Regions from separate parts of the Bacillus methanolicus genome, predicted to be linked through region 1. Evidence: riboswitches for the same ligand, from Rfam matches in the RefSeq annotation. Region 1 holds a riboswitch; each other region holds the start of a gene.
The links. A riboswitch is a leader RNA that binds a small molecule or an ion and turns the genes downstream of it on or off. The one in region 1 is predicted to bind thiamine pyrophosphate.
Positions count from the first base shown of each region.

Region 2: another riboswitch for thiamine pyrophosphate. It lies ahead of thiW (energy coupling factor transporter S component ThiW); the one in region 1 lies ahead of thiM (hydroxyethylthiazole kinase).
Region 3: another riboswitch for thiamine pyrophosphate. It lies ahead of tenI (thiazole tautomerase TenI); the one in region 1 lies ahead of thiM (hydroxyethylthiazole kinase).
Region 4: another riboswitch for thiamine pyrophosphate. It lies ahead of C0966_RS07225 (IS110 family transposase); the one in region 1 lies ahead of thiM (hydroxyethylthiazole kinase).

Region 1 is NZ_PNFF01000001.1:91,354-96,272, forward strand. It holds gene C0966_RS00360 (ATP-binding protein) at 1-1,233, shown strand, start outside; gene C0966_RS00365 (response regulator) at 1,230-1,901, shown strand; TPP riboswitch at 2,104-2,213, shown strand; gene thiM (hydroxyethylthiazole kinase) at 2,433-3,239, shown strand; gene thiD (bifunctional hydroxymethylpyrimidine kinase/phosphomethylpyrimidine kinase) at 3,255-4,070, shown strand; gene thiE (thiamine phosphate synthase) at 4,075-4,746, shown strand; gene C0966_RS00385 (DEAD/DEAH box helicase) at 4,866-4,919, shown strand, end outside.
Region 2 is NZ_PNFF01000002.1:913,261-918,179, forward strand. It holds gene gatA (Asp-tRNA(Asn)/Glu-tRNA(Gln) amidotransferase subunit GatA) at 1-294, shown strand, start outside; gene gatB (Asp-tRNA(Asn)/Glu-tRNA(Gln) amidotransferase subunit GatB) at 307-1,734, shown strand; tRNA gene C0966_RS16260 (tRNA-Pro) at 2,100-2,173, shown strand; TPP riboswitch at 2,408-2,517, shown strand; gene thiW (energy coupling factor transporter S component ThiW) at 2,630-3,151, shown strand; gene thiC (phosphomethylpyrimidine synthase ThiC) at 3,235-4,919, shown strand, end outside.
Region 3 is NZ_PNFF01000002.1:738,619-743,537, forward strand. It holds gene C0966_RS15345 (IS110 family transposase) at 1-196, shown strand, start outside; gene C0966_RS15350 (DMT family transporter) at 1,048-2,004, shown strand; TPP riboswitch at 2,059-2,164, shown strand; gene tenI (thiazole tautomerase TenI) at 2,257-2,886, shown strand; gene thiO (glycine oxidase ThiO) at 2,870-4,000, shown strand; gene thiS (sulfur carrier protein ThiS) at 4,005-4,208, shown strand; gene C0966_RS15370 (thiazole synthase) at 4,210-4,919, shown strand, end outside.
Region 4 is NZ_PNFF01000001.1:1,454,497-1,459,415, reverse strand. It holds gene C0966_RS07235 (PAS domain-containing sensor histidine kinase) at 1-1,319, shown strand, start outside; gene C0966_RS07230 (response regulator transcription factor) at 1,332-1,925, shown strand; TPP riboswitch at 2,120-2,229, shown strand; gene C0966_RS07225 (IS110 family transposase) at 2,409-3,689, shown strand; gene C0966_RS07220 (ABC transporter substrate-binding protein) at 4,114-4,919, shown strand, end outside.

The sequences.
Region 1 (4,919 bases):
ACGTCGAAAGCAAAGGGTGAAATTGGAACGGTCATCCGTGCATTTACACCTGTGATGAACAAGGATCATGAACAAATAGGCGTGGTTATTGCAGGGTATAAGATCCCGAGCTTTTTTGAGACATTGTTATCACTCAAAAAACAAATAGTCTGGACGGGTGTGCTTGCATTATTTTTCGGTGGATGGGGTGCATGGCTTCTGGCGCGGCATATTAAAAAGCAAATGTTTCAGCTTGAACCGCATGAAATTGCCAGGCTGCTTGTGGAACGGACCGAAACATTTAATGCCATGCATGAAGGAATCATAGCGATTGATATGGAAGAAACGATTACGATTTTTAATAAAAAGGCTAAAGAGATGCTGGGAATTGATGGGGATGTTGTCGGGAAAAAGATACGGGATGTCCTCCCTGATACACGTCTTCCTGAAATCATAGAATTAGAAAAGCCAATTTATAATAAAGATTTGCAGATCCGGAATTTGGCAATTGTCAGCAACAGGATTCCAATTAAGGTGAATAATAAAACAGTTGGGGCGATTGCTATCTTCCAGGACCGTACTCAAGTAAAAAAACTGGCGGAAGAATTAACGGGGGTTAAAGCTTTTGTAAACGCATTGCGTGTCCAAAACCACGAGCATATGAATAAGCTTCATACGATAGCGGGATTAATTCAACTGGGAAATAAGGAAAAAGCGCTCGAATATGTTTTTGAAATAACGGAGGAGCAAGAAGAGCTGACTCGTTTTTTAAGCAAAAACATTCATGATGACAGCCTTACCGGTTTGTTGCTTAGTAAAGTCAGCCGCGGTAAAGAACTTGGCATTCAAGTTACAATTGACCGCCATAGTTCTTTGAAACAGTTTCCGCCATTTATGGACCATCATGATTTTGTGTTAATTTTGGGGAATTTAATTGAGAATGCATTTGATTCTTTTAAAAATGTGATGAATGATGATAAAGAAGTTTATGTAAGAATTCAGCAAAACGATCAGTTACTATGTATATTAGTAGAAGACAATGGAAGCGGCATACCTGAACATGTCCAGCCGTTTATTTTTGACCAGGGATATTCTACCAAGTCTGAGACCGGACGAGGAATCGGATTATATTTAGTAAAGCAGGTTGTTGAAAAAGGGAAAGGGGATATTCTTTTAGAGTCATCGGTAGGAAAGGGAACATCATTTTCGATAACATTTTCAATGTATACTGAACAAAAGGGGGCAGAAGGGTGATCAAAGTCGTGTTGATAGAAGATGATCCTATGGTACAGGAAGTAAATCGGCAATTTATTGAGAAAGTCGACAGCTTTAAAGTGGTCGGAGTGGCATCAAACGGCTTAGAGGGTATAAATTTGGTTCGATCGAAGAAACCGGAGCTTGTGATCATTGATGTGTATATGCCCCAGCAGGATGGGCTCCAGACTCTTCAGGTGATCAGGACGGAAAGGATAAATGTGGATATTATTCCGATTACAGCAGCCAGCGACATGGAAACAGTCCGCTCGTTTTTACAGCACGGAGCGTTTGATTATATTGTGAAGCCATTTAAATTTGAACGGATCAAAAAAGCACTGGAAAATTACCGGTCTTTTCGAATGAAGTTTGATGAAAAAGAGAGGATTTCCCAACAGGAACTAGATGAATTCTTTTTCCGCAAAGAACAGGGCAATACTTTTGATCTGCCAAAGGGGTTGAATGCCTTGACGCTTACAAAGATTTCGAAATTCCTGGCGGAAACAAAAGTGCCGATTTCAGCAGAGGAAGTCGCTGAAGGGGTGGGGATCGCCAGAGTAACGGCGAGACGCTATCTCGATTACCTTGAAAAATGCGGGCATGTCCAAATCGATTTCCAATACGGCGGCATTGGCCGGCCAATAAACCGATACAAACTAAACAAATAGTGGCCAGGCTCCCTCACTGCTTCACCGCATTAACGTGGTGCGGGCCAGACCCTCACCGCTTCACCGCATTAACGTGGTGCGGGCCAGACCCTCACCGCTTCACCGCGTTAACGTATCGAGGGCCAGACCCCTCATATCCTTTCCTCCCGCCTATTCCTTTACTTGCATTTTTGAGGGTGGAGGAGTAGACTTAGAATTAAATTGAATAGTTTACGGGAGCCCGCGGAAGCAGGCTGAGAGTGCGGCTATTCCGTCGCAGACCGTTTGAACCTGTTGGATAATGCCAGCGTAGGGAAAAGTGCTGAGGATATTTTCGGCTGTAAATTTTACATGATCCTATCAGTCTATTTAGAGACACTTTGCTTACGCAGAGTGTCTTTTTCGCTATTAGAGGCAATCTTCCATTTGCAAAACGTATAGGAAAAAAGCAAAATAAGAAATTCAAAAACTCAAAACGGATTGTTCATATTATTTGCTGGCGGCTCATCAGGTGATTTTCCTCTAACTTGCTAGAAAGGGTGCTTGATCAAGATGAATACTGAAACCATTGCTGCTTCACTTGAGAAAGTGAGAAAAGCGAATCCGCTCGTACATAACATAACGAATATTGTCGTCGCGAATTTTACTGCGAACGGCTTGTTGGCATTAGGAGCTTCCCCGTTCATGGCAGCCGCAAAAGAAGAAGTTTCGGATATTGCGAACATAGCAGGAGCACTTGTTTTAAATATCGGCACGCTGAATCCTAAGACCGTCGAGGCAATGATGTTCGCCGGAAAGGCGGCAAATGAAAAAGGCGTTCCAGTCATTTTAGATCCTGTCGGAGCGGGAGCTACCCCTTACAGGACAGCTGTAGCGAAGAAAATTGTCAATGATCTCAAAATTTCCGTCATCAGGGGCAACGCTGCAGAAGTTGCAAATGTGATCGGTGAAAACTGGTTTATTAAAGGCGTTGATGCAGGGGAAGGCAATGGAGATGTTATCGAACTGACCAAAAAAGCTGCCAGACAATTGGGAACAACCATTGCTGTTACAGGAAAGGAGGATGTAGCTTCCGACGGTGAAACGACATACCTCATCCGTAACGGACATCCAATTTTAACTAAGGTTACTGGTACAGGGTGTCTGCTGACTTCAATTATCGGCGCCTTTTCTGCCGTAGAAAAAAACCTATTAGAAGCTTCTGCCGCTGCATTAGCCTGCTATGGAGTGGCAGCTGAAATCGCGGCTGATAAAACATCTGACAAAGGACCATGCAGTTTTCAAATTGAATTTTTAAACCAGTTAGCCAAACTTTCATCTGATGATATAAGAAACTTAGCTTCGGTTGAACGAGTGTAAAGGAGGCCAGAATCTATGAAAAAAGTACACAAAGCTTTAACGATTGCCGGTTCGGACAGCGGAGGCGGAGCCGGGATCCAAGCCGATTTAAAAACTTTTCAGGAACTAGAAGTTTTTGGCATGTCTGCCATAACAGCTGTTACGGCCCAGAACACTTTAGGGGTTCAAGGTGTTTACCCGCTTTCCGTTCAGGCTGTTGAACAACAGATCGAATCGATAGGTACAGATCTTGGCGCCGATGCAGTGAAAACAGGCATGCTGTTCAACAGTGAAATCATTGAGGCTGTTGCCGGCAAAATCAAAAAATTCGGCTGGAAAAATGTTGTTGTCGATCCGGTTATGATAGCAAAAGGAGGAGCACCGTTATTGCAAAATGAAGCGATCAGCGCTTTGAAAAATCGCTTGCTCCCGCTTGCGGAAGTTGTTACCCCAAATATTCCGGAAGCAGAAGCAATAACAGGAATCAAAATTGAAACGATTGAAGACCGCTTTGAGGCAGCGAAGTATATTTTTGAACTGGGAGCCAGAAATGTTGTCATTAAAGGCGGACACGAAAACGCGAGTGAAGCGGTTGATGTGTTATATGACGGTCGGGAGTTTTACTATTTTAAAAGCAAAAAAATTGAAACTAAGAACACACATGGAACCGGCTGTACGTTTGCTGCAGCGATTGCTGCTGAACTGGCTAAGGGAAATACGGTACAAAATGCAGTCCAAACAGCAAAAGATTTTATCGCTGCCGCAATTGAAAATCAACTGGGAATCGGACTAGGACACGGGCCGACAAATCACTGGGCTTACCGGCAAAAACTAGTATCTGAAAAAAGGTGATATCATGGCTGGAATTTCAAAAGAGAATATGCGGGAGCTGTTAAAAGTTTATTTTATAATGGGGAGCAACAATTGTCTAAAAGATCCTCTTGAAGTTGTAACGGAAGCCCTTCGGGGAGGGGCGACTTTGTTTCAGTTCCGCGAAAAAGGAAACGGAGCTTTGACCGGAGAACAGAAAAAAGATTTTGCCAAGAAAGTTCAAAGCATTTGCAAAAAACACGGTGTGCCATTTATTGTAAATGACGATGTCGGCCTGGCAATTGAATTGGATGCCGATGGGGTCCATATTGGCCAGGAGGATGAATCCGCAGATTCTGTCCGGCAAAAAATCGGCAATAAAATCCTCGGCGTCTCCGCTCACAATCTCGAAGAAGTGCAGGCTGCAATTCAAGCGGGCGCTGATTATGTCGGCATTGGCCCTATCTTCCCGACAGAAACAAAAAAAGATGCTAAACAAGTACAGGGCACCGCCATGCTCCGTTTACTTCGAGAGAAGCGAATCGACATCCCGGCAGTCGGGATTGGCGGTATAAATGCCAAGAATGCCGCACAAGTTGTCGCAGCCGGTGCTGATGGCGTCTCTGTCATATCTGCCATCAGCATGGCCGCTTCTCCTCTGGAAAGCACAAAGCAAATTAAAGAAGCAGTAGTTTCTTTAGCCGGATTGCAAAAATAAATTCTTAAGTTCGAGGAAAGAGTGCTTTTTATAAGGCACTCTTTTTTAAACTCTTCCTTTCGATATTGAAAAAGATGTGGAATAATACTCTTTATAAAATATTCATAAGGAGATCCTACATGTCAGAAAAACAATCAATCATTGCAACATTACAACCGTTTATACAAGAAGCA
Region 2 (4,919 bases), on a different contig from region 1:
TTTGAAGATGTCTTTGAAAAATATGATGTAATTATCGGACCGACTACTCCGACACCGGCCTTTAAAATCGGGGAACAAGTGGATGATCCGTTAACGATGTATGCAAACGATATTTTAACGATTCCTGTCAATCTTGCAGGTGTTCCGGCAATCTCTATTCCTTGCGGCTTTGCAAATGGCTTGCCGCTTGGCCTGCAAATTATCGGCAAACATTTTGATGAAAGCACCGTATATCGTGTTGCCCATGCGTTCGAACAGGCAACTGATTTTCATAAACAAAAACCACAGTTGTAAGGGGTGAGAAGAATGAAATTTGAAACAGTGATAGGCCTTGAAGTACACGTAGAATTAAAAACTGATTCCAAAATCTTTTCGGCAAGCCCGAACCAATTTGGCGCTGAACCTAACACAAATACTTCTGTTATTGAACTCGGATATCCGGGCGTACTGCCTGTTTTGAATAAAAAGGCTGTCGAGTATGCGATGAAAGCGGCCATGGCACTAAACTGTGAAGTGGCAACAGAAACGAAGTTTGACCGCAAAAACTATTTTTATCCGGATAATCCGAAGGCATATCAGATTTCCCAATTCGATAAGCCGATCGGCAAAAACGGCTGGATTGAAATCGAAGTGGACGGGAAAAAGAAAAAAATTGGAATTACCCGCCTACATTTAGAGGAAGATGCAGGGAAATTAAACCACGAAAACGGCTATTCCCTTGTAGATTTAAATCGCCAGGGCACGCCGTTAATTGAAATTGTTTCGGAGCCGGATATCCGTACTCCTGACGAAGCGTATGCCTATCTTGAAAAATTAAAATCAATCATCCAATATACGGGTGTGTCTGATTGTAAAATGGAAGAGGGTTCCCTACGCTGTGATGCAAATATATCAATCCGCCCGGTTGGCCAAAAAGAATTCGGAACAAAAACCGAGTTGAAAAACTTAAACTCTTTTAATTTCGTCCGAAAGGGTTTGGAGTATGAAGAAAAACGCCAGCGGGAAGTGGTGCTTGCAGGCGGAACGATTCAGCAGGAAACGCGCCGGTATGATGAAGCGACAAATACGACGATTTTAATGCGTGTGAAAGAAGGTTCGGATGACTATCGCTACTTCCCGGAGCCTGATCTTGTGGAATTGTATATTGATGAAGAGTGGAAAGAACGCGTAAGAGCAGAAATTCCTGAGCTGCCTGATCAGCGGAAAAAACGCTACATCGAAGAACTTGGACTGCCTGCTTATGATGCTGCTGTTTTAACAGTAACAAAAGAAATGGCTGACTTCTTTGAGGCGACTGTCAAAGCCGGTGCAGATCCAAAACAAGCATCCAACTGGATGATGGGAGAGGTGTCTGCTTACTTAAATGCGGAACAAAAAGAGCTTCACGAAGTGTCTTTAACGCCTGAAAGCCTCGCGGGCATGATTAAGCTGATCGAAAATGGCACAATTTCTTCGAAAATCGCCAAAACAGTATTTAAAGAGTTAATTGAAAATGGCGGAGATGCAGAGCAAATTGTCAAAGAAAAAGGACTTGTTCAGATTTCCGACGAAGGAGCGCTTCTAAAAATTATTGCAGAAGTCATTGAGGCGAACCCACAATCAGTACAAGACTTTAAAAATGGGAAGGGTAAAGCGATCGGCTTCCTTGTCGGCCAGGTAATGAAAGCGACAAAAGGACAAGCCAATCCGCCGTTGGTCAATAAATTATTAAATCAAGAATTGCAAAAGCTATAATTCTGTAGAGGCTGTCTTATAAGGGTCAGACCTCATGTGCATTTATCGATATATAGCACATTTATCCAACATTATGTCCTATATATTGTGGTATAGGGTCTGACCCTAGGCTTTTGAGATAGCCTCTTTTTAATTTTTAGCAGATTAAGATCGGTCTTCTGGTCGGCACTGTTTTTGTCGAAATGAGCTTAGCAGCATTTGACAATTTCCGCATCTATTTCCCGGGAAAAATGTATGATATTCATGCACTCTTTCGAAAATTAATCAAACGTTTGATTAATAATTTGTTCATCGTTTTTTGAAGAATGGTGTAGAAAAAGGATATTGGCACATACCGAGTGAATATAGTAAAATATATGTGCCGTCGGGATATAGCTCAGCTTGGTAGAGCACTAGCATGGGGTGCTAGGGGTCGCAGGTTCGAATCCTGTTATCCCGATTTTTAATATTCAAGAGTTATTATCAAAGGGGGGGCTGATTCAGAAGCAAAGGATCAGCCCCCTCACTAAAAAACATTCTACATATTGTCATTGTCGGAGGGGCCAGACCCATAAAGGGTCAGCCTCTTTTTTGTCTTCTCTTAATTAAATAGAATTTTCGAAAGGGAGAAAAAAATCAAAAAAGTCCTTGCAATCATCAATGACTGTGATATATTAAACTATGACAATAATATAATTGGCACTAGGGGTGCCGGAGAATGGCCGGCTGAGATAAAGATCCGAATCTTTGACCCTTTTACCTGATCTGGTTAGTACCAGCGTAGGGAAGTGTATTGACTTAGTCATACAAAAGCAGATTCCTTCCGTTGGAGTCTGCTTTTTTTGACTCCGGCGATAATGAATATTTGCATGGTATTCCCTATCCCCCAGTGCCTGAACATTGGAGGGATTTTTTTGTGAAAAAAACACAGAAGCTTACGTTAACTGCCATGATGATTACGATTGGTACACTGACAAGCCACATGTTTTTTATCCCGATAGGATTTGCCAAAGTTTTTCCAATGCAGCATTTTATTAATGTTTTGTCAGCAGTTTTATTAGGTCCGTATTACGCAGTGGCTCAGGCGCTTTGCGTATCCATTTTAAGAAATCTAATGGGAACCGGCTCCGTTTTTGCGTTTCCGGGGAGTATGATCGGGGCCTTTTTGGCAGCATATTTATTTTCAAAGACGAAAAAGACATCTATGGCTTTTGTTGGTGAAGTCACCGGAACAGGTTTGTTGGGTGCTCTTGCTTCATATCCGATTGCAGTCCTTTTACTGGGAAAAGAAGCAACAATATTTGGATTCATTCCTTCGTTTATGGTCAGCTCCTTATCAGGTGCTTTTATCGGTTATGTCATTCTGACTGTTTTTTTGAGAAATACTGCGGCAAAAGAGAAGTTACTTGAAAAGACATCTTTTCATAACAGGATTTGAATATTTAGACAAATTTGCACCATATCAGCTCTTTAAAGCCGCATGTATCAAATAAATATTCAATTTTGAGGAGGAACTATTATATGACAAACGATTTTACTCAAATGATGTATACTTTTCCGGGAAGCAAAAAAGTGTATGTGGAAGGATCAAGACCTGATATTCAGGTCCCGATGCGGGAAATCTCGCTCAGCCCGACAGAATCCATGTTTGGAAAAGAGGAAAATAAGCCTGTGCGTGTGTATGATACAAGTGGTCCATACACTGATCCGAATTATGAGGTTGATTTGAAAAAAGGGCTTCCAAAGCTTCGCAGAAAGTGGATTTTGGAAAGAGGAGATGTTGAGGAATATCAAGGCAGATCTGTTAAGCCTGAGGACAATGGCTACCGCAGCGAAGAAGAAGCAAACCGGAAGATCGAGGTTTTTCCAAATACGAACAACCGTCCGCTGAGAGCGAAAAAAGGGCGCAATGTCACGCAAATGCATTATGCAAAAAAGGGAATCATTACCCCTGAGATGGAGTTCATTGCGATCAGAGAACAGCTCGATCCTGAATTTGTCCGCAGTGAGGTAGCTAGGGGAAGAGCAATCATTCCGGCAAATATTAATCATCCTGAGGCCGAGCCAATGATTATTGGGCGCAATTTTCATGTGAAAATTAATGCGAATATTGGGAATTCGGCTGTATCCTCGTCAATTTCAGAAGAAGTTGAAAAAATGACTTGGGCCGTCCGCTGGGGTGCCGATACGATCATGGATTTATCGACAGGAAAAAACATACATACAACAAGGGAATGGATTATTCGAAACTCTCCGGTTCCAGTCGGAACAGTGCCAATTTATCAAGCACTTGAAAAAGTGAAAGGCGTGGCCGAAGATCTGACATGGGAAGTTTACCGGGACACATTAATTGAGCAGGCGGAGCAAGGTGTTGACTACTTTACGATACATGCCGGAGTTTTACTTCGCTATATTCCTCTGACTGCAAAACGGACAACCGGGATTGTTTCCCGCGGAGGATCGATTATGGCTCAATGGTGCTTGGCACATCACGAGGAAAATTTCTTGTATACTCACTTTGAGGAGATTTGTGAGATTTTAAAAGCGTACGACATTTCCGTCTCATTAGGAGATGGTCTAAGACCGGGTTCAATTGCCGATGCAAATGATGAAGCGCAATTTGCAGAACTTCAAACGTTAGGCGAGCTTACTGAAATAGCGTGGAAGCATGATGTCCAAGTAATGATTGAAGGCCCGGGACATGTACCGATGCATCTTATAAAAGAGAATGTGGATAAGCAAATGGAAATTTGCAAAGAAGCTCCATTCTACACATTGGGACCTTTAACAACAGATATAGCACCGGGATATGATCATATTACATCAGCGATTGGTGCGGCGATGATCGGCTGGTTCGGCACAGCGATGCTTTGTTATGTTACGCCAAAAGAGCATTTAGGCTTGCCGAATAAAAATGATGTAAGAGAAGGGGTTATTGCTTATAAAATTGCGGCGCATGCAGCTGATTTAGCAAAAGGCCATCCTGGTGCCCGCATAAGAGATGACGCACTTTCAAAAGCACGTTTTGAATTTCGCTGGAATGACCAGTTTAATCTATCTCTTGATCCTGATCGGGCGAGGGAGTATCATGATGAAACACTTCCAGCCGAAGGAGCAAAAACAGCTCACTTCTGCTCAATGTGCGGTCCAAAGTTCTGTTCGATGCGGATTTCACAGGATATTCGAAATATGGCAAAGGAAAAGGG
Region 3 (4,919 bases), on a different contig from region 1:
ACAAATGGGACAACCACCCGGTGTTTTAGACATGCCATGGAAGGCACAAAATCGGCTTCACAAAAAGTATTTTCGTCTACTAGCACGAGGAAAATCAAGTGGAAAAGCGATGACAGCCATTGCACGAGAATTAGCAGGATTTATTTGGGCGATCACTCAAGAAATCGATCGATTGCAAGCCAAATTAACGAGTTAATCGAAGGGTTATTGAAAACTGGTCTACATTTAGCTTTATGAATCAAGGATAAAAGAAAAACTGAGAATAGGGCTCGGAGGCAAAGGAAACATCCGGTAAGGAGAACCCACGATAAAGGCTTGTGCCATGTCTCTATTAGACTAACGCACGATATGAGTTAGTGGAAGCTCCTTAGTACGGAAAGATAAAATGTGAGAACCCACGGATATCAGAATGCTTACCGTTGTAGAGAGATTTTTGCCTTCGTGCCGTGCGCTTAGCCCAATCTGAATGAAAAAGAAAGGAGGAAATTCATCCCTTTTCAGCTTTTGATATCGTCTCAATTCAAAGATCGACCGTCAAGGAAAGCACTTGACAGTCAATCTTTGAATTGAGGTAGGGTAGTCAAGCTGAAAAAGGAACATCTCTAGCTTATCCAAGCTAACTCCCTAAAAGAAGCCAAAAAAGCGCTTCTTTACTTAAAGTCGGCCAAAAACATAAAGATTAAAGAAATTTTGTGGGGGACTTGAAAGTTTCGTTCATATCAGCCTTTAATTTGATAAATGAGCTTTTATTTAGATAAATGAGTCTTTATTTTGAAATATGAGCCTTCATTCGAATATATGAGCTTTTATTCCAAAAAATGAGCCTTCATTTTCGTTTATGAGCCGTCGATCACATTTATGAGCTTTCCATCACCATCATTCCGCTAAAAAATATCCGAGACTTGTCCCGGTTTCTATATAACGAATCCCCCGGCAGAAACAAGATGTGTTCTTTGTGAATTCGATAAAAGGTTTATATTATTCTCACAATATAATGTACAATATAAATAGGATCAGCCAAGAGGGGGAACAGATGTGGGAAATTTCATAGGACAAGATCGTTACAAAGGTATTTTAATGGTAACTTTTGGAGCTACATTATGGGGATTATCAGGTACCGCGGCCCAGCAGCTTTTTCAAAATTATGGTGTTCCGATTGGGTGGCTAGTGACAATACGGCTGTTATTCTCGGGTGTAGCATTAATTGCAATAGGTCTGTTAAGTAAAGATAAAGAAAAGGTATGGGCGATTTGGAAAGATCGAAAGACACGACTCCAGTTATTACTATTTGGAATTCTTGGATTGTTAGGAGTCCAGTATACATATTTCGCTTCGATCGAAACAGGAAACTCTGCGGTTGCTACATTACTTCAATACTTAGCTCCGATATTTATAACTGTCTATTTTATTTTGAGACATCGTGTATTTCCTGGTCGTATTGACCTAACAGCAATTCTATTAGCACTTTTAGGAACTTTCCTTTTGTTAACGAACGGTTCAATTAAGAATTTCGCCGTTTCCAATATCTCTGTCGCATGGGGAATATTGTCCGGTATAGCCCTTGCTTTTTATACAATATATCCCGTTCGATTACTAAAAAAATGGGGTTCAATAGTCGTTGTTGGATGGGGAATGATTATAGGAGGAATTGGATTGAGTTTTATTCATCCCCCTTGGAAAATAGAAATTCAAGATTGGTCTATACATACACTTTCACTCATTAGCTTTGTCATTATTTTTGGAACGTTGATTGCATTTTTTCTTTATTTGGAAAGCCTTCGTTTTATTACCCCGAAAGAAACAAGTCTACTAAGCTGCACAGAACCGCTCGTCGCTGTTATTTCAGCAATTATATGGCTTCATGTTTCTTTTGGAGTGTTTCAAGCATTTGGCGCCCTGTGCGTGATGGCAATGGTAATTATCTTATCCTTTAAATCAAATGAACCTCAAAAAAAATTAACCGTCATTGAAGATGGAAGGCAATTCCAACGCAAACAAGCCTAAAAAAATGTTTCCACTTTTTCGGATTCGTGTTAAAATTTTAATAAATTAAATAATTCGCAACACTAGGGGAGCCTTTTAAAGGCTGAGATTGAACTTCGGTTCTAAACCCTTTGAACCTGATCTGGATTATACCAGCGTAGGGAAGTGGAGACTATTTTTTAGACTAGGGTATTTTTATGTACTTTAACCACTCTTTATGCTGGAGAGTGGTTTTTGTTTTGCCAAGTTTACGTCCAAGGGCAGGTGTGGACGATGGAAAAAGAAATTCATGTCATTTCGAACGGTATACAGAAAACCGATCAGTTTGTGAAGATAGCTTCTGAGATTCATCCGTATGTTACCGCCATTCACATTCGCGAAAAAACTGCAACAGCCAAAGAGGTCTATACCATCATTAAGGCAATGATCGATCAAGGAATCCCGTCCGGAAAAGTAGTTGTAAATGACCGTGCAGACGTTGCAAGAGCAGTTCATGCACAGGGTGTTCAACTAACATACCAAAGCCTTGATGTACAACTTGTTAAAACGAGTTTTCCGGAATTGCGCATCGGGAAATCGGTTCACTCGATACAAGAAGCTGTTGAAGCTGAAGAGCAGGGAGCAGATTACCTTTTGTACGGACATATTTTCTCCACTTCTTCAAAGCCTGGATTGGCCCCAAGAGGTCTAGGTTCATTGCGGCAAATAGTAAAGGAGGTGGCAATTCCGGTAATCGCGATAGGAGGTATAGTACCTAATAATGCGAAAGAAGTTTTGTCGACAGGTGCGGCCGGCATTGCCGTCATGTCATTAATATGGGAAGCTCATTCACCGTTAGAAGCAATAAAAGAATTATATACGTTTGTAAATGGAAAGAGGGTTTCAAATGACAACCAGTTATGACGTTATTATTGTCGGAGGCGGAGTGATTGGCAGTTCAATAGCCTTTCATTTGGCAAAAAAGAAACGAAAGGTCCTGTTAGTCGAAAAAGACCGGATTGGATGCGAGGCATCAAGCGCGGCAGCGGGAATGCTTGGTGCACAGGCGGAAATAACAGAAGCCGGTCCTTTTTATGACATGGCGCAAAAGAGCAGAAGTCTGTTTCCTGCCATAGCAGAGGAATTAAAAGAATGTTCCGGTATTGATGTTCATCTAGTAAATAAAGGGTTATTAAAGGTAGCTAGATCAGAAGACGAAGGAAACGAGTTAAAGAGACTCAAATCATTCTACCAGAAGCAAGGACAAAGAGCCGAATGGTTGTCTGATGCAGAGCTGCTTGAAAGAGAACCGAACCTTTCCCGTGATCTTATAGGCGCTATGTATCTGCCGGATGATGGACATGTGCTTGCTCCGGAATTAACTTCTGCTTTTGCGAGGGCAGCCTCCATTTTAGGTGTGAGTTTACGAGAGTACACAACAACAACAGGAATCATTATTCAAAAAGACCGGATTATTGGCGTTGAAACGAATGGCGGTAATTTTTACAGTGATACGGTAGTAGTGGCATCAGGTGTCTGGTCAGGAACCTTGCTGCAGCAAACCGGTCTTCATCTTCCGTTATATCCTGTGAAAGGGGAATGTTTTTCTTTACTGTATCCGGCAGCACCGATTACTGCTACCGTTATTTCGGAAGGATGCTACATTGTGCCAAAACAACGGGGCCGTCTTATCGTTGGCGCTACTATGGCAGAAGGACAATACGATAAAAAGGTGACTCTAAAAGGAATTCGAGACCTTTTAACAAAGGCAGAAACGATATTACCGAACATTGTAGAGGGCGAATGGGAAAAAGCTTGGACAGGCCTTCGTCCCCAAACTCCTGATGGATTGCCTTATATGGGCAAGCATCCTGAAATTGAAGGGCTATTTATTGCTGCGGGCCATTTTCGCAACGGAATATTGCTTAGCCCGATCACAGGACAGTGGATGACAGAGCTGATCGAAGGCGATCGGCAGGAAGAGACGTTGCAGCCGTTTCGGGTAGACCGGTTTTCAAAAACGCTGATAGCGAGGTGACAAAATGAAGCTCATTATAAACGGAGATGTAGTCGAACTGTCTAATGAAGTACGTACGATTCAGGATTTGTTGGCTCACTTCAACTTGCAAGACAAAGGAGCCATTGTTGAACTGAATCGGGAAATTCTTGAGAAAAGTGCACATGCAGAAGCATATTTGTCAGATGGCGATAAAATAGAAATTGTTCATTTTGTGGGAGGCGGTTAACATGTTAAAAATTGGTCCTTATCAGTTTGAATCGAGGTTGCTGCTTGGAACAGGGAAGTTTCCTGATTTTGATGTACAGAAAGAGGCGGTAAAAGTATCAGGTGCTGAAATTCTAACATTTGCGGTTCGCCGTATGAATATTTATGAGCCGAACCAGCCGAACTTTTTGGAAAAGCTGGAAGTTGCAAATTTTACTTTGCTGCCGAATACGGCAGGAGCAAAAACGGCGGAAGAAGCGGTAAGAATTGCAAAACTGGCAAAGGCGTCCGGTTTGTGTGATATGATAAAAGTAGAAGTTATTGGTGATGATAAAACACTTCTTCCGGATCCGATTGAAACGTTAAAGGCATCTGAAATGCTTCTGGAGGAAGGATTTATCGTTCTCCCTTACACTTCTGATGATGTAATATTAGCAAGAAAATTGCAGGAGCTTGGCGTGCATGCCATTATGCCCGGAGCTTCACCGATTGGTTCCGGTCAAGGAATTGTGAATCCGTTAAATTTAAGCCTGATTATCGAGCAAGCAGCTGTACCTGTCATTGTTGATGCAGGAATCGGTTCGCCGTCAGATGCGGCTCTCGCAATGGAGATGGGTGCAGATGGTGTTCTATTGAATACTGCTGTATCGGGTGCCAAAGATCCGGTGAAAATGGCTCTTGCAATGAAGCTGGCCATTGAAGCAGGACGAATGGGATATGAAGCAGGCAGAAT
Region 4 (4,919 bases), 1.4 Mb from region 1:
AACCTGATGAAAGAGAAAATTTAATGGAAAGACATAGGAATGTTATCTTGACCCAACAGCCTTCCAAGAGTGAGTACAGGATAATTACCCGCTCCGGCCATATTAAATATTTTGAGTGTCGGACGATGCCTGTAGAAAGTCAAGATAATCTTACAGTCGTTACGGTCCGGGATATTACCGAAAGAAAAAATATGGAGATAGAGCTTCAAAATAGAAAGGATCGATATAAATTATTGCAAAACAGTTTGAAAAATTTTTCCCAAGACTTGTCTTCGGTAATGAAAGTATCAGATCTCAAAGAAAGATTAATCCATGAAATAAATACAGTTTTGCCAGATTCCCAGCCGGCGATCTTACAATTTAATAAAGAAAATCAGATAATCGAAGAAGCTCATTTTCTTGAATTTCAACCCGATTTGCAAAATTTTCCGGTTGGCAAGATCGTAAACGTTAACGATAAGGTTCTAATAAAAGTAGGAGAGCGGACCAGCCATGCCTACATCCTCATTCTCAATGCACAATCTATAGAAGAGGAAATGGATTCCATTTGGCTGGAAACAATCGTTTACTACGCCAATATGGTATTTGAGAGCTTGGATGTAATCGAGAATCTAATGAATCAATTGGAAGCTGCCATGCAAAGCAGCCAAACACCGCTTTGGATCTTGCGGCTCTTGTTCAATCTTTCCGAAAAAGAACGGCTCCATTTATCAAGTGATTTGCATGATACAGTCCTGCAGGATCAAATTGATTTGTACAGAAGAATGGAATCATTGCTTCATCGCCATGAATTTGACAACGAAATAAAAGCACTGCTTAAAGGAATTGAACAAGGACTGCTGGACACCATTCACCAAATCCGGATGACATGTAATGAACTTCGGCCACCGTTGCTAAGGGAATTGGGTTTAGAGCGGGCATTGGAAAATTTATTTGAATATACCCAAGTTTCTTCAACTTTTAAAATTTATTTTTCAACAGACAATACTTCCAGTCTTCAATTAAATGAGGAACAAACGATCGGAATTTATCGAATCGTACAGGAATTGATCAACAATGCGACAAAACATTCCAAGGCTTCAAAAATTCACCTTCATATTAGTGCCCGGGAAGACAAAATGATGTTTGAATATTCTGATGACGGTGTGGGCTTTGAACTGGATAAGTTAAAACCGTCCTTTAACAACATGGGATTAACAAGCATTAAGCAACGCGTTCAGAGCCTTTCAGGCAATGTAGAGTTTTATTCAAAACCGAATTGCGGATTAAAAGTTACTATGCAAATTCCATGTACCGGCATTGGAGATAAAAAAATTTGAGAGGTTTTTACGATGATAAATATTTTGATAGTCGATGACCATTTATCTATATTGGAAGGTACAAAAATGCTATTGGAGCAGGAACCCGATTTTAACATTTCAATAGAAAACAGTTCTTTGAACGCATTAAATAAAATTAAGCTGCAACATTATGATATATTGCTGTTTGATTTGTATATGCCGCACTTGAACGGGCTTGAACTAACAAAAAAAGCTTTAGCGTATAATCAAGATTTAATTGTATTAATTTACACCGGTTTTGATATTAAACCACATTTTAATTTATTGGTTGAAGCCGGAGTTTCCGGTTTTTTATCCAAAACTTCTTCAAGAGAAGAACTTGTGATAGGAATAAGATGCGCCCTGCGTCAACAGGTTATCTTGCCGCTTTCGCTTGTAAGAGAACTAAGAAGGCCGGGCTTCGTTTCCGGCGGCACCAATTCTCAAGATACAGTAATCCTGACGAAAACAGAAGAAGACATATTGGCGGAACTGGCAAAGGGTAAAAGTACAAGAGAAATGGCTAATTCTTTATCGATGAGCCAACGATCACTGGAATATAATTTAACGTTGCTCTACCAAAAGTTTGGGGTTAGGACGCGGTAGACACAAAAAATTTATCAATTTTCAGCAGCTGCCATTAGGTGTTAACTCTAAAAGAGGGATTTGAACTCTGTCCGGCCGATGCCTGCCAGATTCGAGATATCTTAATACGGGCCAGACCCCGATCAAATTTATTAGAAAATTATTATATTAATTATCTAATCTGCTATAATAGATGAGGAATTGATAATTTCATAGCAAGAATGTAGGGGAACCGGTGTTGCCGGTTGAGATTTCATCCGAAAGATGATGACCCTTAGAACCTGAACTGGTTCAGACCAGCGGAGGGAACATTGTTCGTCTAGGCGCTCAGGTTCTGACCTGGGCGCATTTCATTTGTTCCCGGGCTTGCGAATTCTAAATTACATAAGGAGCATTCCTGTAATGAAGAAATTTGAGGTTTGAAACAAAAAGAGCCCTCTTGGTATAGTACAGGGTGTCAATGCATTGACCCCGAATTAATAAGTTACCAAGGAGGACTCAATAATGAATTATACTCAAAATCGAAAAATCTCGCAAATCACACCATCAACATTAATAATCGGCATTGATATTGCCAAAGACAAACACGTGGCACGGGCACAAGACGATCGAGGAATTGAATTTGGAAAACGCTTGATCTTTGAAAATCGCATACATGGTTTCCAAATGCTTTTAGATTGGGTGAATCGACACCAAAAAGAAAATGATAAGAACCATGTGATTTTTGGGGTTGAACCAACCGGGCCCTACTGGTTAAATCTCGCTTATTTCCTTACCGCAAAGGGCTATGACTTTGTGCTAGTCAATCCGATGCATGTAAAGAAAAGCAAAGAGCTTGATGACAACTCTCCAACAAAAAACGATACAAAAGACGCCAGAGTGATTGCACAGCTGATTAAAGACGGCCGATACTCCGTACCAAATCTCTTAGACGGCATTTACGCGGAACTAAGAGAAGGCGTCAAAATAAGAGATCAGCTCACTCAACAGCTTGCCATCACAGAAGGACGTATTCAAAATTTGATTCAACGTTATTTTCCGGAGTTTTTCGATGTTTTCGGGGATTGGGAAGGAAAAGCAGCTCTTTGCACGCTAAAACTGTTTCCATTTCCTTCTCAAATTAAAGAAATGACACCTGAAGAGATTCTCTCAAAGTGGAAGCCATTTGTACAACGAGGAGTTGGAATGAAGCGAGCAACGAAACTAGTGGAAACGGCCAAAAAGAGCATTGGAATTCAAATCGGGATTCAGTTTGCCAAACGTGAAATGGAATATCTGATTGACCAATATGAGCTTTATCAAACGCAGTTGGAAGAGTTGGATCAGGAGCTAGAAGCTCTTGTAGAAACGATCCCAGGTGCTAAGCAAATGATGAATATTTCTGGGTTAGGTGTTACAACAGTCGCTCTATTCTTCGCTGAAGTGGGTGATCTCACAAAGTACAGTCACCCTCAGCAATTAGTTAATCTGGCAGGCCTTTCATTACGTGAGCATAGTTCTGGAAAATTTAAAGGACAAACCAGAATAACGAAACGGGGACGAAGCAGGCTGCGTAAAGCTCTGTACCTAGCGATTCGGCCACTCGTTGCCCATAATCCAACTTTTAAAGCTTTACATCAATACTATACAAAACGATCTGAAAGGCCTTTAAAAAAGCAACAGTCTCTCATCGCTTTGTGTTGTAAGCTATTACGTGTCTTATTTGTCATTGGTCAAAAACAGTGTGAATTTGATGGTTCAAAATTATTGCAAGGCTTGCCTCAAATTACATTACAAGTTGCTTAAACCGATTTATTAACCAATTTGTTAATCAAATTACTATCGAATACTTCAAGTATTTCTAAAGACAAACACCAATAGTGCCGAGTCGGAGTTTATTTTTACCATACGGGCTTATGACCCAGCTGAGGAGCTTATCCGACCTCCACCTCATGGATACGCAGGACGAAGGAATGTATGGATCCCAATCCGGTGATACATGGGAGGGTTAGCGACCGTGAGATGAGTGGAGATTTTGCGCACGGTCATAACTGTTATTACCAAACAATACCAGTTTGGTTGGTAGGATGGCCCCCCATCTGTAAGAAATTTAAATAAATTCAATTTATAACCATGATTTTCGGTGGATCAACTATTAGGTGTTAATGAAATTTAGAGAAAACGTGAGTATTCGGGAGAATTTTAAAGTATATAGAGGGAGGAAACAGTAATGAAAAAATGGCTCGCATTGCTTTTTTCAGCCATGCTCTTAACGGGCTGCGGTACTGACAAGAATGATTCATCATCAGACAAGAACACTGCAACAACAGACAAAAAAGAAAAATCACTTGAAAAAGTGTCGGTTGTGCTCGATTGGACGCCGAACACCAATCACACCGGATTATATGTAGCGAAAGAAAAAGGCTATTTCGAACAGGAAGGATTGGATGTAGAAATAGTGAAGCCGGGTGAGACGGGAGCGGATCAGCTAGTGGCATCCGGAAAATCTGAATTTGGGGTCGGTTACCAGGAAGGAATTACGCAGGCGCGTATTCAAGGCGTTCCGATTGTGTCGATCGCGGCGATCATTCAGCACAACACTTCAGGATTTGCATCGCCGGTTGAAAAAAATATCAAATCACCGAAGGATTTTGAAGGAAAGACTTACGGCGGATGGGGCTCACCGGTTGAAAAGTCAGTGATCAGCTCTTTAATGAAAAAAGAAAATGCCGATGTCAATAAAGTAAAGATTGTAAACATCGGAGATACGGATTTCTTTACCGCGGTAAAAAAAGACATCGATTTTGCATGGATTTATTACGGTTGGACTGGTGTTGAAGCAGAGCTTCGCGGCGAGAAATTGAATATGATTTATTTAACGGATTATTCCAAAAACCTTGACTATTACACACCGGTCTTAACGACAAACGAAACAATGATTTCGAAAAAACCTGAGATCGTTAAAGCATTTGTGAACGCCGCATCAAAAGGCTATCAATTTGCGATTAAAAATCCTAAAGAAGCGGCAGATATTTT